DNA from 4 places in the Citrobacter europaeus genome. Region 4 is predicted to be linked to each of the others. Evidence: predicted binding sites of a transcription regulator. Region 4 holds the regulator's gene; each other region holds the start of a gene.
The links. The regulator PurR, encoded in region 4, represses purine synthesis genes. The targets are predictions, from matches to a motif close to CANGCAAACGTTTGCNTG.

Region 1 (4,406 bases), 1.1 Mb from region 4:
ATTCGCCAGGTATTTGTCGCCATGCGGTACAAATGCAAGGTCCGCTTGCGGATCTTTCGCCATGAACGCTGCGCGAACTTCTGGCCCCACTTCAAACGCGTTCGGGCCAATCGCCGGGCCTAACCAGGCAATAATGTTTTCAGGTTTATCGGCAAAACACGCTACCGTCTCTTCCAGTACGCCGGCGCATAATCCGCGCCAACCCGCATGTGCCGCCGCGACTTCCGTTCCCGCGCGATTACAAAACAGCACCGGCAGACAATCGGCCGTCATCACCGCACAAACGGTGCCCGGCGTGTTGCTGTATGAAGCATCAGCACGTTTGGAGGCGTAAGGCCCGCCGGTCAGTTTCAGTACATCCTTACCGTGGACCTGCTCCAGCCAGACAGACTTTGACGGCAGATTGCCCGCAGCAAACAGTCGTTTGCGGTTCTCTTCAACATGCTCCGGGTTATCGCCGCAATGGGCGCCCAGATTCAGCGAATCGTAAGGCGGCATACTGACACCGCCAATACGGGTAGAACTACACGCCGCAACACCTTGCGGTATCGGCCACTGCGGGACAATTAGCTTACTCATAGCCAGGCAATATCATCCTTATGTTCTTCGAAATCAGCGCGCATCACTGCAATCAATTGCACCATATCTTGTGGTATAGGCGCGTGCCATTCCATTTCGATACCGGAAATTGGGTGATACAGGCGCAGCATAGTCGCGTGCAGCGCCTGGCGGTCAAATTTACGCAGCACGGAGATAAATTCGTCTGAAGCGCCTTTCGGTGGACGCGGACGGCCGCCGTAGACCTGATCGCCTACCAGCGGATGGGTGATATGCGCCATATGCACGCGGATCTGGTGCGTACGTCCGGTTTCCAGACGCAACCGCAGACGCGTGTGCACACGGAAGTGTTCCATAATGCGATAGTGCGTCACCGCCGGTTTACCCATTGGATGCACCGCCATGTGCGTACGTTTGGTCGGGTGACGGCTAATCGGTTCCTCAACGGTTCCGCCTGCCGTCATGTGACCAATCGCCACGGCTTCGTACTCACGAGTGATTTCACGCAGCTGCAGCGACTCCACCAGACGTGTTTGCGCCGGAACGGTCTTTGCCACCACCATTAATCCGGTCGTGTCTTTATCCAGGCGATGTACGATACCCGCACGAGGAACATCCGCGATTGGCGGATAGTAATGCAGCAACGCATTCAATACCGTACCATCAGGATTCCCGGCGCCCGGATGCACTACGAGGTCACGGGGTTTGTTGATGACAAGAATATCGTCATCTTCATAAACGATATCCAGTGGGATATCCTGAGGCTCAAAACGAACCTCTTCATCAATTTCTGCATTGATGGAGACGCGCTCTCCGCCCAACACTTTTTCTTTCGGTTTATCGCAAAGATTGCCATTTACCAGTACGCGCTGGTCGAGGATCCATTCTTTTATGCGCGATCGCGAATAATCAGGGAACAATTCGGCCAAAGCCTGATCTAAGCGTTGACCGAGCTGATTTTCGGAGACTGTTGCGGTGAGTTCTACTCGTTGTGCCATAAACTGCTTCTTCGTTTAACGTTGGGTTTTACGGCTTTGCCGTTTAATATAGTGTGCTATTGTAGCTGGTCTTAACCGGGAGCAGGAACAGAGAATCTCCCGTAAAACATTTTGAGGAAAGTCAAAACGTCATGACGCGCATGAAATATCTGGTGGCAGCAGCCACGTTGAGCCTGTTTTTGGCGGGTTGCTCTGGTTCAAAGGAAGAGGTGCCCGATAATCCGCCAAATGAAATCTACGCGACTGCTCAGCAAAAGCTGCAGGACGGTAACTGGAAACAGGCAATAACGCAATTGGAAGCGTTGGATAACCGTTATCCATTTGGACCGTATTCTCAGCAGGTGCAATTAGATCTCATCTACGCCTACTACAAAAACGCCGATCTGCCACTTGCTCAGGCTGCCATCGATCGTTTTATCCGTCTTAACCCGACACACCCTAACATTGATTATGTCATGTATATGCGTGGCCTGACCAATATGGCGTTGGATGATAGCGCACTGCAAGGATTCTTTGGTGTTGATCGCAGCGATCGCGATCCGCAACATGCCCGAGCTGCGTTTAATGACTTTTCCAAGCTGGTACGTGGCTATCCGAACAGCCAGTACACCACTGACGCCACTAAACGTCTGGTGTTCCTGAAAGATCGTCTGGCTAAGTATGAATATTCCGTTGCGGAATATTACACTGCCCGCGGTGCATGGGTTGCCGTGGTAAACCGTGTGGAAGGCATGCTGCGTGACTTCCCTGATACTCAGGCAACACGTAATGCTCTGCCGTTGATGGAAAACGCTTATCGCCAGATGCAGATGAATGCGCAGGCAGAAAAAGTAGCAAAAATTATTGCCGCCAACAGCAGCAACACCTGATTTACCTCAGAATGCAAAACGGCAGCCCAACGGCTGCCGTTTTTTTATCCATTAACGTCATCACTGAAGCGGTTTAGCTTCGACGCATCTCATCAAATATGGCCTGCTTTCAGGTATTCCTCAAGTAAAAAATCGCTTGTTCCTGCTATGCCTCACAAAAAGGTTTTCTTGACAAAAAGCGACAAAATAATGTGATTTAGATCACACATTTTGACATTAGGAACGGTATGCTGGAATCACCAAGACGGGAAAGACAAGAGGTAAAATTTATGACAATGAACATTACCAGTAAACAAATGGAAATTACTCCGGCAATTCGCCAGCATGTCGCAGACCGTCTCGCCAAACTAGAAAAATGGCAAACTCATCTGATTAATCCACATATCATTCTGTCTAAGGAGCCACAGGGTTTCATTGCTGATGCCACCATCAATACACCGAACGGACATCTGGTCGCCAGCGCAAAACACGAGGATATGTACACCGCAATTAACGATTTGATCAACAAGCTGGAACGGCAGCTCAATAAAGTGCAGCACAAAGGCGAAGCCCGTCGTGCCACAACTTCAGTCAAAGACGCCAACTTCGTCGAAGCAGAAGAAGAGTAGTCCCTTACATTGAGTGTATCGCCAACGCGCCTTCGGGCGCGTTTTTTGTTGACAGGGTGAAAACAGTACGGGTACTTTACTGACGTAGCCAAAGGAAAATTACATGAAACTTATCCCGTTCTTCTTCGCATTCTTTTTTACCTTCCCCTGAATGGGAGGCGTTTCGTCGTGTGATAAAGAATGCGAAGACGAACAATAAGGCCTCCCACAACGGGGGGCCTTTTTTATTGATAACAAGAAAGGCAACACTATGACATCGGAAAACCCATTGCTGGCGCTGCGCGATAAGATCAGCACGCTGGATGAAAAATTACTGGCCCTGCTGGCTGAGCGACGTGGACTGGCCGTAGAAGTTGGCAAAGCTAAACTGCTTTCTCATCGTCCGGTTCGTGATATCGACCGTGAACGTGATCTGTTGGACCGACTCATTCAGCTTGGCAAAGCACATCATCTCGATGCTCACTACATTACTCGCCTGTTCCAGCTCATCATCGAAGACTCCGTCCTGACTCAACAGGCACTGCTGCAGCAGCATCTGAACAAAATTAACCCGCACTCGGCGCGCGTAGCTTTCCTAGGACCAAAAGGGTCATATTCCCATCTCGCCGCACGTCAGTATGCTGCCCGTCATTTTGAGCAATTTATTGAAAGCGGCTGCGCGAAATTTGCCGATATCTTTAATCAGGTTGAAACCGGACAAGCTGACTACGCAGTGGTTCCGATTGAAAACACCAGTTCCGGTGGGATTAACGACGTTTACGACCTGCTACAGCACACCAGCCTGTCTATCGTTGGCGAAATGACCATTACGATAGACCACTGTGTCCTGGTGTCTGGCACGACGGATCTCGAGACCATTGAAACGGTATATAGCCATCCGCAGCCGTTCCAGCAGTGCAGTAAGTTCCTCGGTCGTTACCCACACTGGAAGATTGAGTACACCGAAAGCACCTCTGCGGCGATGGAAAAAGTTGCGCAGGCTAACTCACCCCGCGTGGCGGCGCTGGGGAGCGAAGCCGGAGGCGTACTGTATGGTTTGCAGGTGCTTGAACACATTGAAGCTAACCAGACGCAAAACATCACCCGCTTCGTGGTACTGGCGCGCAAAGCAATCAATGTTTCCGACCAGGTTCCGGCGAAAACAACGCTGCTGATGGCGACAGGACAACAAGCCGGTGCGCTGGTTGAAGCGCTGCTGGTACTGCGTAACCATAATCTGATTATGACTAAACTGGAGTCACGCCCAATTCACGGCAATCCGTGGGAAGAGATGTTTTATCTTGATATCCAGGCCAACCTGGAATCCCCGCAGATGCAAAAAGCGTTGAAGGAGTTGGGTGAGATTACGCGTTCGATGAAAGTACTGGGCTGCT
Region 2 (4,406 bases), 1.6 Mb from region 4:
CCGCCTCGCCAACCTGCGGCGGGGTTGCGAGCTGAATGTCTTTCGGCACAATCTGGCCGATCAGCGCGTTTAACGACTCGGCGCCAACCGCATTCAGCATCTCTTGCTGCTGCGCGGCGTCCGGTCCGATGTGGCGTTCAATGAAAGCGCCGCTGTTTTCAAGCTGGCTTAACGTCTGTGTCATGGGCGATGGTTCCTGAAACGTGCAGTGAATCGTAGGTGTCTCTACTTACCTGAATACGCAAAATAATTCGCGTTGCAGGACGGCGGCGACGCAGCGCATCCCCAGGAGCTTACATAAGTAAGTGACTGGGGTGGGCGAGGAAGCCAACACACCTGCAACGTGAAGAATGAAGCGTATTTATTCGTCTTCTAACAATGCTTCGTATGCGGTCGCATCCAACAGCGATTCAATTTCGCTTTCATCACTGGCTTTGATTTTAAAGATCCAGCCACCCGCATACGGCTCGCTGTTGACCAGTTCCGGGGAGTCGCTGAGCGCGTCGTTAACCGCAACAATCTCACCGCCTACTGGCGCATAGATATCGGATGCCGCTTTTACGGACTCCGCAACGGCGCAGTCATCGCCCGCGCTAACGGTAGCGCCAACTTCGGGCAGATCAACGAAAACCATGTCACCTAACAGCTCCTGAGCGTGTTCGGTGATACCCACGGTGTAAGAGCCATCAGCTTCTTTGCGCAGCCATTCGTGTTCTTTGCTGTATTTCAGTTCTGCAGGTACGTTGCTCATCAATCAATCTCCAAAAAAGGATGAATTACGCGACGGCTTTGCCGTTACGCACAAAAACAGGTTTAGTCACTTTTACCGGCATTTCACGGTTACGGATCTGTACGATTGCGGTCTCACCGATACCCGCAGGTACACGCGCCAACGCGATGCTGTAACCCAGGGTTGGGGAGAATGTCCCGCTGGTGATAATGCCTTCCTGCTGGTTGCCCGAAGCATCGGTGAAACGCACCGGCAGTTCATTACGTAGCACACCTTTCTCGGTCATCACCAGCCCGACCAGCTGTTCATGACCTTTTTCACGCTGCATTTCCAGCGCTTCACGACCGATAAAGTCGCGGTCAGCCGGTTCCCATGCGATGGTCCACCCCATATTGGCCGCCAGCGGTGAAATTCCTTCGTCCATCTCCTGCCCGTACAGGTTCATACCGGCTTCCAGACGCAGCGTGTCGCGCGCGCCGAGACCGCAAGGTTTGACACCTGCTTGTACCAGCGCACGCCAGAAATCTGCCGCCTTTTCATTCGGCATGGCAATTTCATAGCCAGCTTCGCCGGTATAACCGGTAGTTGCGATAAATAAATCACCCGCCTGAACGCCAAAGAACGGCTTCATGCCTTCTACCGCCTGGCGCTGCTCGTCAGTAAACAACGTAGCTGCTTTTTCCTGCGCATTAGGCCCCTGCACCGCAATCAGCGACAGGTCGTCACGAACGGTGATGTCGATAGCATAAGGTTCAGCGTGTTGGGTAATCCAGGAGAGGTCTTTTTCGCGGGTGGCGGAGTTTACAACGAGGCGGAAGAAGTCTTCAGTGAAGTAATAGACAATCAGGTCATCTATCACGCCGCCCGAAGCGTTGAGCATCCCGGAGTAGAGGGCTTTACCCGTCTTCGTTAGCTTCGCGACGTCGTTTGCCAGCAGATAACGCAAGAACTCCCGGGTGCGGCTACCGCGCAGGTCGACGATGGTCATATGCGACACATCAAACATTCCGGCATCGGTGCGAACAGCATGGTGTTCATCAAGCTGAGAACCGTAATGCAGTGGCATCATCCAGCCATGGAAATCTACCATGCGCGCGCCACATAGCGTGTGTTGTTCGTACAAAGGAGTCTGTTGAGCCATCTTTTCCTCGTTGAATAAGCGGGGCTACCAACTCTTTCGCGGTGAAATTTTCGCCACGAAACCCAGCACCGCAGCCGCTCCAGGGGCTACGACGCAAACGTTCTCTTTGTCCTGAACTTACCACCGAAACAGGCGCTAAACCATAAGTCAAAATTAACCATCACATTAGCTTATGGCCAAAAACGGCCAGATCGCCAGCAGAATAAAATTCCAGAGATATAGCGATTAACCAGAATAACAATCAAAGATAAACGCGAATTTACCGCACCAATCCACATTAAATGTGGAAAAAATGTCAAAAATGGCGTTATGAAAAAAACGTAATATTAAAAAAACTAATGCGAAAAAAGGCGTGGAATTAGATTATTTCAAATGAGAGAAGTGCCCCGGCGCGCAGGCCGGGAGAGGAAAGTGTGACGGGTCTCAAACTCTTAAGATTGTCCTTACGGACGCTAGCGTAGCCACTCGGGAAGATCGTTCAGTCCCATCGCCTGACGGATGAGCTGTGGTTTTACACCAGGCAGGGTATCGGCCAGTTTCAGCCCAATATCACGCAGCAGTTTTTTCGCCGGATTCTCGCCGGCAAACAGCTCACGAAAGCCCTGCATTCCGGCCAGCATCATTGCTGCGCTGTGCTTACGGCTGCGCTCGTAGCGGCGTAAATAGAGATACTGACCAATATCTTTACCCTGACGTTGTAGCCGCTTAAGTTCATCGATCAGCTCCGCCGCATCCATAAAGCCAAGGTTAACCCCCTGACCCGCCAGCGGGTGGATAGTATGCGCCGCATCCCCCACCAGCGCCAGACGATGGGCGGCGAACTGACGGGCATAGCGTCCCGTCAGCGGAAACGCCTGACGTTCGCTTTCAAGGCTGCACAGCCCCAGACGATTATCAAAAGCAATATTCAGCGCCTGATTAAACTCATCAACGCTTGCCTGCTGCATACGTTCTGCTTCCTGCGGCGAGAGCGACCAGACGATAGAACACAGGTGCGGATCGCTGAGCGGCAGGAATGCCAGGATCCCCTCGCCGTGAAACGCCTGACGGGCAATCGCGCCGTGCGCTTCCTGCGTACGGATAGTCGCCACCAGCGCATGATGGCGGTAATCCCAGAAGGTGAGCGGAATGTCAGCTTTATTGCGCATCCAGGAGTTAGCACCATCGGCACCGACGACCAGACGCGCCGTCAGCATTGCGCCATCTTTGAGAGTCAGAAATGCCTCGTTCTCCCCCCAGGCCACCTGCTGTAATTCGGCGGGCGCCATCAGCGTAATATCCGCTGAACGCTGCGCCTTTTGCCACAGCGCATAATGAATCTCTGAGTTTTCAACGATGTGACCCAAATGGCTGTAGCCCATGCTTTGGTCATCAAACGCAATACGGCCAAAGCTGTCTTTGTCCCAGACTTCCATGCCGTGGTAGCAGCAAGCGCGACGGGCAACAATGTCGGACCAGACGCCAAGACGGGTAAGCAGTTTTTCGCTGGCGGCATTAATGGCCGAAACGCGAAGCTGAGGAGGTGCATCCGCCGTCAACGGCTGTGGAACATGTTGTTCTAATACAGCAACGCGCAACCCGCTGCCCTGCAAGCCGCAGGCAACCGCCAGTCCTACCATGCCGCCACCAACAATTGCTACATCAACACTTTGCACTGTTTACTCCTGGAAACCGGAACAATCAAAACCGTAGGCCGGATAAGGCGTTTACGCCGCCATCCGGTCTACTGGCCATATTTATCGCGCGACCCAACCCAGGGTCCGCTCCGCCAACGCATCGCGCGCGGGTGTGAATAATTCCATCGCCATCAGCCCGACGTTGCGCCCAACAACCAGCGGAGCCCAGCGATTGGCAAACAAATACACTAAATTGTTGGTCACACCAATCGTCGTCTCGCGATCGCGTTCGCGACGCTGCTGATAGCGTGCCAGCACCGCATAATCACCGATATCTTCCGCGTTGTTTTGCGCCTGCGTCAACGTCTCAGCCAGGCTCATTACGTCACGCAGACCAAGGTTAAAACCTTGTCCGGCAATAGGATGCAGCGTCTGGGCTGCGTTCCCAACCAGCACGGTACGATGGGTAATCGCTTTTTGCGCCGAAGTTAACGAAAGCGGATAGGCGTTGCGTTTACCTGCCTGAGTAATACGCCCCAGCCGCCAGCCAAACGCGGTTTGCAGTTCACGGCAAAACCGTTCGTCGGACCAGGCCATTAACTCATCACGCCGTTCCAGCGGATGGCACCACACCAGCGAACAGCGGCCATCAGACATCGGCAACATTGCCAGCGGACCATATTGCGTGAAGCGTTCAAACGCCCGCCCGTCATGCGCAACAGAAGTCGTGACGTTGGCAATTACTGCCAGTTGTTCATAGGGCTGCTGCTGCCAGTCAACGCCGCAGGCGGTAGCCAGCGCGGAACGTGTACCGTCAGCGGCGACCACCACGCGACCGGTAATAACCTCGCCATTCTCCAGCGTGACCTCAACATGTTCCTGCGTACGCGCCACGCTGGCTACGCGATCGGGACAATGC
Region 3 (4,406 bases), 2.3 Mb from region 4:
GCTCAGGCGGCTGAAGCGACGTGGGAAGAGCTTAAACTGGCGTTGCCCGAACTCAATATTGGCCTGGTACACGGGCGCATGAAGCCTGCCGAGAAGCAGTCGGTAATGGCTGCTTTTAAACAGGGAGATTTGCATCTGCTCATTGCCACCACGGTGATTGAAGTGGGCGTGGACGTACCCAATGCCAGCCTGATGATTATTGAAAACCCGGAGCGCCTGGGCCTGGCGCAGTTGCACCAGCTACGTGGTCGCGTAGGTCGAGGCGCGGTGGCCTCCCATTGCGTCCTGCTCTATAAATCACCGCTGTCAAAAACTGCACAACAACGCCTGCAGGTTCTGCGAGATAGCAACGACGGATTCGTCATTGCGCAAAAAGATTTAGAGATTCGCGGCCCCGGCGAGCTGTTGGGTACACGCCAGACCGGAACGGCGGAATTCAAAGTTGCGGACTTACTGCGTGATCAAGCGATTATCCCGGAAGTTCAGCGTATTGCCCGCCATATTCATGAACGTTACCCGCAACAGGCTGTGGCGCTAATCGAGCGCTGGATGCCGGAAACCGAACGCTACTCCAACGCATAGTTGATTCTTAGCGGCGGCGGATGTGACTCCGCCGCACAGCCTTTATTGCGCGAAAATCGGCAACAGCAGATACAGCTTAATCACCAGCGCGTTGACGATATCGATAAAGAACGCCCCCACCATCGGCACCACCAGAAACGCCATATGGGACGGCCCAAAACGTTCGGTAATCGCCTGCATGTTGGCAATCGCCGTCGGCGTCGCGCCGAGGCCAAAACCGCAATGTCCGGCTGCCAGCACGGCGGCATCGTAGTTCTTACCCATCATGCGCCAGGTGACGAATATCGCGTACAGCGCCATGAAAATGGTCTGCACGACCAGGATTGCCAGCATCGGCAGAGCCAGAGAAGCCAGCTCCCACAGCTTCAGGCTCATCAGCGCCATCGCCAGGAAAAGCGACAGACTGACGTTACCCAGCACCGAAACCGCGCGCTCAAATACCCGATAAAAGCCCAGTAGCGCCAGGCCGTTACTGAGGATCACGCCAACAAACAGCACGCAAACGAAGGTCGGCAGTTCCAGCACCGTTCCCACCAGCATTTGCGCAACGATTTTACCCACCGTCAGACAGATAGCGATCAGCGCGATGGTTTCAATCAGCACCAACGAGGTGATCATGCGCCCGACGTCCGGCTTTTCAAACGCGGTCGGCACGGCCTGATCGTCAGGCATGCCGTCAGGCGTGGTGGAGTGTTTGACCAGATAGCGCGCCACCGGACCGCCAATCAATCCGCCCAGAACCAGGCCAAACGTTGCGCAAGCCATCGCCACTTCAGTTGCATTGGTGAAGCCATAACGTTCAATAAACAGCTTGCTCCATGCGGCCCCGGTTCCGTGTCCGCCAGAGAGGGTTATTGAACCAGCAATCAGCCCCATCAGCGGATCCAGGCCCAGCAGGGTCGCCATACCAATACCGATGGCGTTTTGCATCAGCAGCAGGCCAACAACCACAATCAGAAAGATTCCCACCACACGGCCACCAGCACGCAGACTGGCGATATTGGCATTCAGGCCAATGGTGGCGAAGAAGGCCAGCATCAGTGGGTCGCGCAGGGTCATGTCGAAGTTCACTTCCCAACCCATACTTTTTTTCAGTATCAGCAGCGCAATCGCTACCAGCAATCCGCCCGCTACAGGTTCGGGAATGGTGTATTTTTTCAGGAAGGAAACAGACTGGACGAGCTTACGTCCCAGCAGCAATACAAGGGTTGCCGCAACCAGCGTTGATAACGTATCGAGATAAAACATTTACAGCTCCATTAGTGCGTTTAGCACAATCACGCACGATGCATTCCAGACCGATTTTTAGCTCTTATTGAGTTTTCGGGGTGGATTTTAAGCAGAAAATCATGAAAAGTTATATAAAAATGTATGTTTATCCGTTTTAAATATTAAGAATACCTGGTAGCAAACGTTTGCATTTCTGCCCTGGTCAGATAAAATCACCGCTTTTCCACCATGGGATTGCCTCTGATGTCCGTTAACGCCGTAGAGTCAACAAATGCGCAACCGGTTGCGCAGACTCACAACAGTGAACTGATTTACCGTCTTGAAGATCGCCCCCCGCTAGCCCAGACCCTGTTTGCCGCCTGCCAGCACCTGCTGGCCATGTTCGTCGCGGTAATCACTCCTGCTCTGTTAATTTGCCAGGCGCTCGGCTTACCGGCTCAGGATACTCAACACATTATCAGTATGTCGCTGTTCGCTTCCGGCGTAGCTTCTATCATTCAGATCAAAGCCTGGGGCCCGGTCGGCTCAGGGCTGTTATCCATTCAGGGCACCAGCTTTAACTTTGTTGCGCCACTGATTATGGGCGGTACAGCGCTAAAAACCGGTGGCGCAGATGTCCCAACCATGATGGCGGCGTTGTTCGGTACGCTGATGCTGGCCAGCTGCACTGAGATGGTTATTTCACGCGTACTGCATCTGGCGCGTCGTATCATTACCCCGCTGGTCTCAGGCGTGGTGGTGATGATTATCGGCCTGTCGCTGATTCAGGTCGGTCTGACGTCGATTGGCGGCGGCTATGCCGCAATGAGCGACAACACCTTTGGCGCACCGAAGAATTTACTGTTGGCAGGCGTCGTGCTGGCGCTAATTATTCTGCTTAACCGCCAGCGCAACCCGTACCTGCGCGTTGCGTCACTGGTGATTGCAATGGCGGCGGGTTACCTGCTGGCCTGGTTTATGGACATGCTGCCGCAAAATACCGCGCCGGTAAGCCAGGATCTGCTGATGGTGCCAACGCCGCTGTATTATGGCCTGGGTATCGACTGGAGTTTACTGCTGCCGCTGATGCTGGTCTTTATGATCACCTCGCTGGAAACCATCGGTGATATTACGGCCACCTCCGACGTCTCCGAGCAGCCGGTTTCTGGTCCGCTGTACATGAAACGCCTGAAAGGCGGCGTGCTGGCGAATGGCCTGAACTCGTTTGTTTCCGCCGTGTTCAACACCTTTCCTAACTCCTGTTTTGGCCAGAACAACGGGGTTATTCAATTAACAGGCGTTGCCAGTCGCTATGTCGGTTTTGTGGTGGCGCTGATGCTGATCGCGCTGGGTTTGTTCCCGGCGGTCAGCGGTTTTGTACAGCATATTCCTGAGCCGGTACTCGGCGGCGCAACGCTGGTGATGTTCGGTACGATCGCGGCATCCGGCGTGCGTATCGTGTCCCGCGAGCCACTGAACCGCCGTGCGATTCTGATTATCGCCCTGTCGCTGGCCGTCGGCCTGGGCGTTTCCCAGCAGCCGCTGATCCTGCAGTTCGCTCCGGACTGGGTGAAAAACCTGCTCTCTTCCGGCATTGCCGCAGGCGGTATCACCGCTATCGTTCTGAACCTGGTATTCCCGCCAGAGAAGCAATAAGCAAAATGCGGCGTTGATTCTGAATCAACGCCGCTGTAACGCTCTTTCACCATTCCCGCCTTGAGCATTGCGCCTAAATCGTGCATAACTTGACTATGTGCACTTCGCGGGATGGAAGACCATGAAATTTATTGGAAAGCTGCTTCTTTACGTGCTGATCGCCCTTGCAGTGGCGATCCTCGGCCTTTATTTTCTACTGCAAACCCGCTGGGGCGCAGAGCATGTCAGCGCCTGGGTCTCGGAGAACAGCAGCTACCATCTGGCCTTTGATGCCATCGATCACCGATTTTCTTCCCCTTCCCATATTCTGCTGGAAAACGTCACCTTTGGCCGGGATGGTCAGCCCGCGACGCTGGTCGCCAAAACGGTCGATATTGGACTGAGCAGCCGCCAAATCACCGACCCGCTACATGTCGACACCATTTTGTTGCAAAACGGCACGCTGAATTTGTCGCAGCAAACCGCGCCGCTGCCGTTCCAGGCCGATCGCCTGCAGTTGCAGGATATGGCCCTTAACAGCCCCGGTAGCGAGTGGACCCTGAGCGCGCAGCGTGTTAACGGCGGCGTCATTCCCTGGAGCCCTGAGGCGGGTAAAATTCTCGGGAGTAAAGCGCAAATTCAGCTCAGCGCCAGTTCGTTGACGCTCAACGATGTCCCGACCACTAACGTATTGATTGAAGGCAGCATCGACCATGACCGGGTGACGCTTAGCAATATTGGCGCAGACGTGGCGCGTGGGGCATTAACCGGCGTGGCGCAGCGCAATGCCGACGGTAGTTGGGTAGTGGAGAATCTGCGCCTGAACGATATCCGGCTGCAAAGCGACAAATCGCTGGCCGAGTTTTTTGCTCCGTTAAGCACGATTCCTTCCCTGCAAATTGGTCGTCTGGAGGTAACAGATGCCCGTTTGCAAGGCCCCGACTGGGCGGTGACGGATCTCGACCTGAGCTTGCGCAACA
Region 4 (4,406 bases):
AAAGCCGGTTGCCCAGGTGGCCACAACGCTGATGGCATACAGAATGAGTAACCAGGGCAGCAGTTGACGGCCCTGCCATTTTTGCAGCGCAGCGCGGCAGCCGTAACCACCGATTAAGAAAGCGATAGTTTGCGGAACATAGCTCAGGCCAATCACCGCTGGACTGTAGCCCATTTCGCTGAGGATGAACGGGGAACCCGTCAGCCATGCGAAAAAGCTTGCGGAACAGGCGGCATAAATCAGCACGTTTCCGCGGTAAGTTTTCGAGCGTAGCAAGGTGGCGAACGTCGGTTTGTCCTGGCTGTCGTCGCGTGCTTTAACCGTCGGTTTTAAGCGCAGTGCGGGAAGCATCAGAATTAGGGTAATGGCAAAAAGGGTGGCGAAAATGGCCTGCCAGGAAAAATGTACCAGGATCCAACTGCCTAGTAATGGTGCTAATGCCGGAGATAATCCGACCAGCGGCATAATGGTGGCAAAGATGCGGTTTACTTTTTGTGAAGGATAATAATCGGTGACCAACGCCTGCCAGATAACCGATGCAGCGCAAACACCAACGGCCTGGACAAAGCGCAGCACCAGCAGGCCGGTGGCGTTTTCAACCCACAGCATGCCCAGACTGCCCAGTGCAAAGATAGATAAACCCAGCAGCAAAATAGGTTTGCGACCGTAGTGGTCGGAAAGTGGCCCCCACAAAAGTTGCGCGACGGCAAAACCGGCTAAGAACAAGCTAAGGCTGGCGCTGACGGCAGATGCAGGTGTTTGCAAATCGGACTGAATTGCGGCAAAGGCGGGCAGATACATATCCGTTGCCAGAAAGCCGAGCACGCTAAGACCTGCCAGCCAGACTAAAAACCCTTTCCCAGGTTGCATCATCATTTCTCTTTTTTTAGCAATAGAACAATGCCGCTGAGTGTAGTGAGTGTAATTCTCGCTGTGAAACGCTAATATTTGCTTACTGATTTCAAATTTTTTGCAGGCAGAATATGTGGTCGGAATATTCACTTGAAGTGGTTGATGCCGTTGCGCGTAACGGCAGCTTTAGTTCTGCCGCCCAGGAGTTGCACCGTGTACCCTCCGCGGTAAGCTACACCGTACGTCAACTGGAAGAGTGGCTGGCGGTGCCGCTTTTTGAGCGGCGCCATCGGGATGTGGAATTGACGCCTGCTGGCGCATGGTTTCTTAAAGAAGGCCGCTCTGTTATCAAAAAAATGCAGATCACTCGCCAGCAATGCCAGCAAATTGCCAACGGCTGGCGCGGACAACTGGCGATCGCAGTCGATAACATTGTCCGCCCAGATCGTACCCGACAAATGATCGTCGATTTCTATCGTCATTTTGACGATGTGGAACTGTTGGTTTTCCAGGAAGTCTTTAACGGCGTCTGGGATGCGCTGTCCGATGGGCGCGTTGAACTGGCAATCGGCGCCACGCAGGCGATTCCGGTGGGGGGCCGCTATACCTTCCGTGACATGGGAATGCTGAGCTGGAGCTGCGTGGTGGCTAGCCATCATCCGTTGGCGTCAATGCCCGGGCCGCTGAGTGATGACACGTTGCGCAACTGGCCGTCACTGGTGCGTGAAGATACCTCCCGTACGTTGCCAAAGCGTATTACCTGGCTGCTGGATAACCAAAAGCGCGTTGTGGTGCCAGACTGGGAATCTTCCGCTACCTGTTTGTCTGCAGGGTTGTGCGTCGGCATGGTACCGACGCATTTTGCCAAACCGTGGATCGATAGCGGCAAATGGGTTGCGCTACAGTTGGAGAATCCATTTCCTGATGCCGCATGCTGCCTGACATGGCAACAGAACGATACGTCGCCGGCATTGAGCTGGCTGCTGGATTATTTAGGGGATAGTGAAACGTTGAACAAGGAATGGCTGCGGGAGCCAGATGAGGCCCCCGCGCAACAGGCTTAGCGGCGGTAATCGCGGAACGGGCCGTCGGCAACCGAGCGGCGTTCTACCAGACGCGGATGCACCTCGATAGATTGTGACTCTTCGCGCTTATTCACGATACGGTCTAACAACATGTTGAAGGCCGTTTCACCCAGCGAATCTTTCGGCTGGTGAATAGTCGTCAGGGCCGGCGTGAAGAAGCGGGCGTTGCGCACGTTGTCGTACCCGATGAGCGAGACATCCTGCGGTACGCGCAGTCCCATCTCGTCAGCGGCGCACAGTGCACCCATCGCCATAATATCGCCACCACAGAAGACGGCGGTCGGACGATGCGACTGTGACAAAATTTGCTGCATGGCGCGATAGCCGGACTCAGGTTCAAAATCGCCCTGCACAATCCAGTTTTCAGGCACTTTAATCAGCGCTTCTTCCATCGCTTTCATAAAACCTGCCAGACGCCCGGCTCCGGTGTTACGTTCCATTGGGCCAGGGATCACGCCAATCTCACGATGACCGCGTTCTACCAGATACCGACCTGCCATGTAACCGCCTTCGAAGGCGTTATCAATGACCGTATCGGTAAAGTCGGCTTTTGCTTCGCCCCAGTCCATGACGACCATCGGAATATGGCGATACTCTTCGAGCATCGTCAGCAGCGGCTCCGGATACTCGGAACACATCACCAGCAGACCATCAACGCGCTTTTGCGCCATCATCGACAGATAGGCCTGCTGTTTTTCGAGACTGTTCCATGCGTTACCCAGAATCAGGGTATAGCCTTTCTGGAAACAGTTTTTCTCAACGGCTTCGATAATTTCAGCGAAATAGGCCGCTTCGCTGCTGGTGGCCAACAAGCCAATAGACTTGGTGTGATTCACCTTCAGGCTGCGTGCCACTGCGCTCGGAGAATAGTGCAGCTCTTTGATCGCCGCCCAGACAGCATTACGCGTTTCTTCCGCGACAAAGCGTGTTTTGTTAATTACGTGTGATACGGTTGTAGTGGAAACGTTTGCTCGCTTCGCTACATCTTTAATTGTTGCCATTACATCTCACTCCAGACCATATCCTAAGCTCCTGAGAATACTCCAGGTAAACGTTTGCCTTAACACACCCTTAGCGCAACGTAAGGGTTGCGGCACGCCGGGAAAACGACACGGAACGTCAGGAAGGGGTCAATGGCCGGTACGCTAATCAAGTAAGCGTGGAATTTTGTCTGATCTTAACGAAAAGGGGAAGAGTTAAAAGCAGTTATCAATATAAATCGTGAGAGATTTTTGCTTTCAAGTGTGTAAAAATGCGCAATATCACTTTTTGTGTGGGAATAAAAAGGAGAAAACTTGATGAGCACCGATCTGAAATTTTCGTTAGTAACTACCATTATTGTTCTGGGCTTGATCGTCGCGAGTGGCCTGACCGCAGCGCTGCATTGATTTCCCCGAGGGAGTTAATTCTCCCTCATCCTTTCCGCTGGCTTTTCCCCTCTATTGTTTGCGAATAAGCAAAAGTCTTTTGCAGTTTTGTTAACTTTATTAATTTTGCGATCAATGTCATGCTTTTGACTCTTATTTTATGTCGCGCCATGGCTCGACGTTACGGAGTCGCAATATGAAACTCAATTATCCATTACTGGCGCTGGCGATCGGCGCGTTTGGCATTGGTACCACCGAATTTTCGCCAATGGGATTATTGCCCGTCATAGCCAAAGGTGTGGATGTCTCGATTCCGGCGGCCGGCATGTTGATCAGCGCGTATGCGGTTGGCGTAATGGTGGGCGCTCCGCTGATGACATTATTGCTGTCTCATCGTGCGCGACGTAATGCGTTGATATTCCTGATGGCGATTTTTACGCTGGGTAACGTGCTCTCGGCTATCTCACCGGATTACACCACGCTGATGTTATCGCGTATTTTGACCAGTCTGAATCACGGGGCATTTTTTGGTCTTGGCTCTGTGGTTGCTGCAAGCGTGGTACCCAAACATAAGCAGGCCAGCGCCGTGGCAACCATGTTTATGGGGTTAACCATTGCCAATATTGGCGGAGTTCCGGCGGCAACCTGGCTTGGTGAAACCATCGGCTGGCGCATGTCGTTTATGGCAACGGCGGGTCTTGGGGTCATCGCGATGGTCAGCCTGTTCTTCTCATTACCCAAAGGTGGGGCAGGAGAGCGCCCGGATGTCCGTAGTGAACTGGCGGTACTTATGCGCCCGCAGGTGCTGTCGGCACTGCTGACGACCGTTCTGGGCGCCGGGGCGATGTTCACGCTTTATACCTACATCTCACCGGTGTTGCATACTATCACCCATGCCACACCGGCATTTGTCACCGGTATGCTGGTGCTGATAGGCGTTGGCTTCTCGATCGGTAACTACTTTGGCGGCAAACTGGCTGACCGTTCAGTGAACGGTACGCTGAAAGGTTTTTTACTGCTGTTGATGGTTATTATGCTGGCCATTCCTTTGCTTGCGCGAAATGAGCTGGGCGCGGCGGTCAGTATGGTGGTCTGGGGCGCG

Region 1: the regulator PurR is predicted to act here: its motif matches at 2,579-2,596, upstream of raiA (ribosome-associated translation inhibitor RaiA).
Region 2: the regulator PurR is predicted to act here: its motif matches at 1,962-1,979, upstream of gcvT (glycine cleavage system aminomethyltransferase GcvT).
Region 3: the regulator PurR is predicted to act here: its motif matches at 1,987-2,004, upstream of gltS (sodium/glutamate symporter).

The regions. Positions count from the first base shown of each region.
Region 1 is NZ_CP148084.1:1,293,871-1,298,276, reverse strand. It holds gene yfiH (purine nucleoside phosphorylase YfiH) at 1-579, opposite strand, end outside; gene rluD (23S rRNA pseudouridine(1911/1915/1917) synthase RluD) at 576-1,556, opposite strand; gene bamD (outer membrane protein assembly factor BamD) at 1,688-2,425, shown strand; gene raiA (ribosome-associated translation inhibitor RaiA) at 2,695-3,033, shown strand; Phe leader region at 3,136-3,261, shown strand; gene pheL (pheA operon leader peptide PheL) at 3,137-3,184, shown strand; gene pheA (bifunctional chorismate mutase/prephenate dehydratase) at 3,284-4,406, shown strand, end outside.
Region 2 is NZ_CP148084.1:855,924-860,329, reverse strand. It holds gene gcvP (aminomethyl-transferring glycine dehydrogenase) at 1-184, opposite strand, end outside; gene gcvH (glycine cleavage system protein GcvH) at 362-751, opposite strand; gene gcvT (glycine cleavage system aminomethyltransferase GcvT) at 777-1,871, opposite strand; gene ubiI (FAD-dependent 2-octaprenylphenol hydroxylase) at 2,324-3,526, opposite strand; gene ubiH (2-octaprenyl-6-methoxyphenyl hydroxylase) at 3,608-4,406, opposite strand, start outside.
Region 3 is NZ_CP148084.1:92,484-96,889, reverse strand. It holds gene recG (ATP-dependent DNA helicase RecG) at 1-582, shown strand, start outside; gene gltS (sodium/glutamate symporter) at 625-1,830, opposite strand; gene xanP (xanthine/proton symporter XanP) at 2,056-3,447, shown strand; gene WHR59_RS00450 (AsmA family protein) at 3,569-4,406, shown strand, end outside.
Region 4 is NZ_CP148084.1:2,417,818-2,422,223, forward strand. It holds gene punC (purine nucleoside transporter PunC) at 1-870, opposite strand, end outside; gene punR (DNA-binding transcriptional activator PunR) at 984-1,916, shown strand; gene purR (HTH-type transcriptional repressor PurR) at 1,913-2,938, opposite strand; gene cydH (cytochrome bd-I accessory subunit CydH) at 3,236-3,325, shown strand; gene WHR59_RS11405 (MFS transporter) at 3,501-4,406, shown strand, end outside.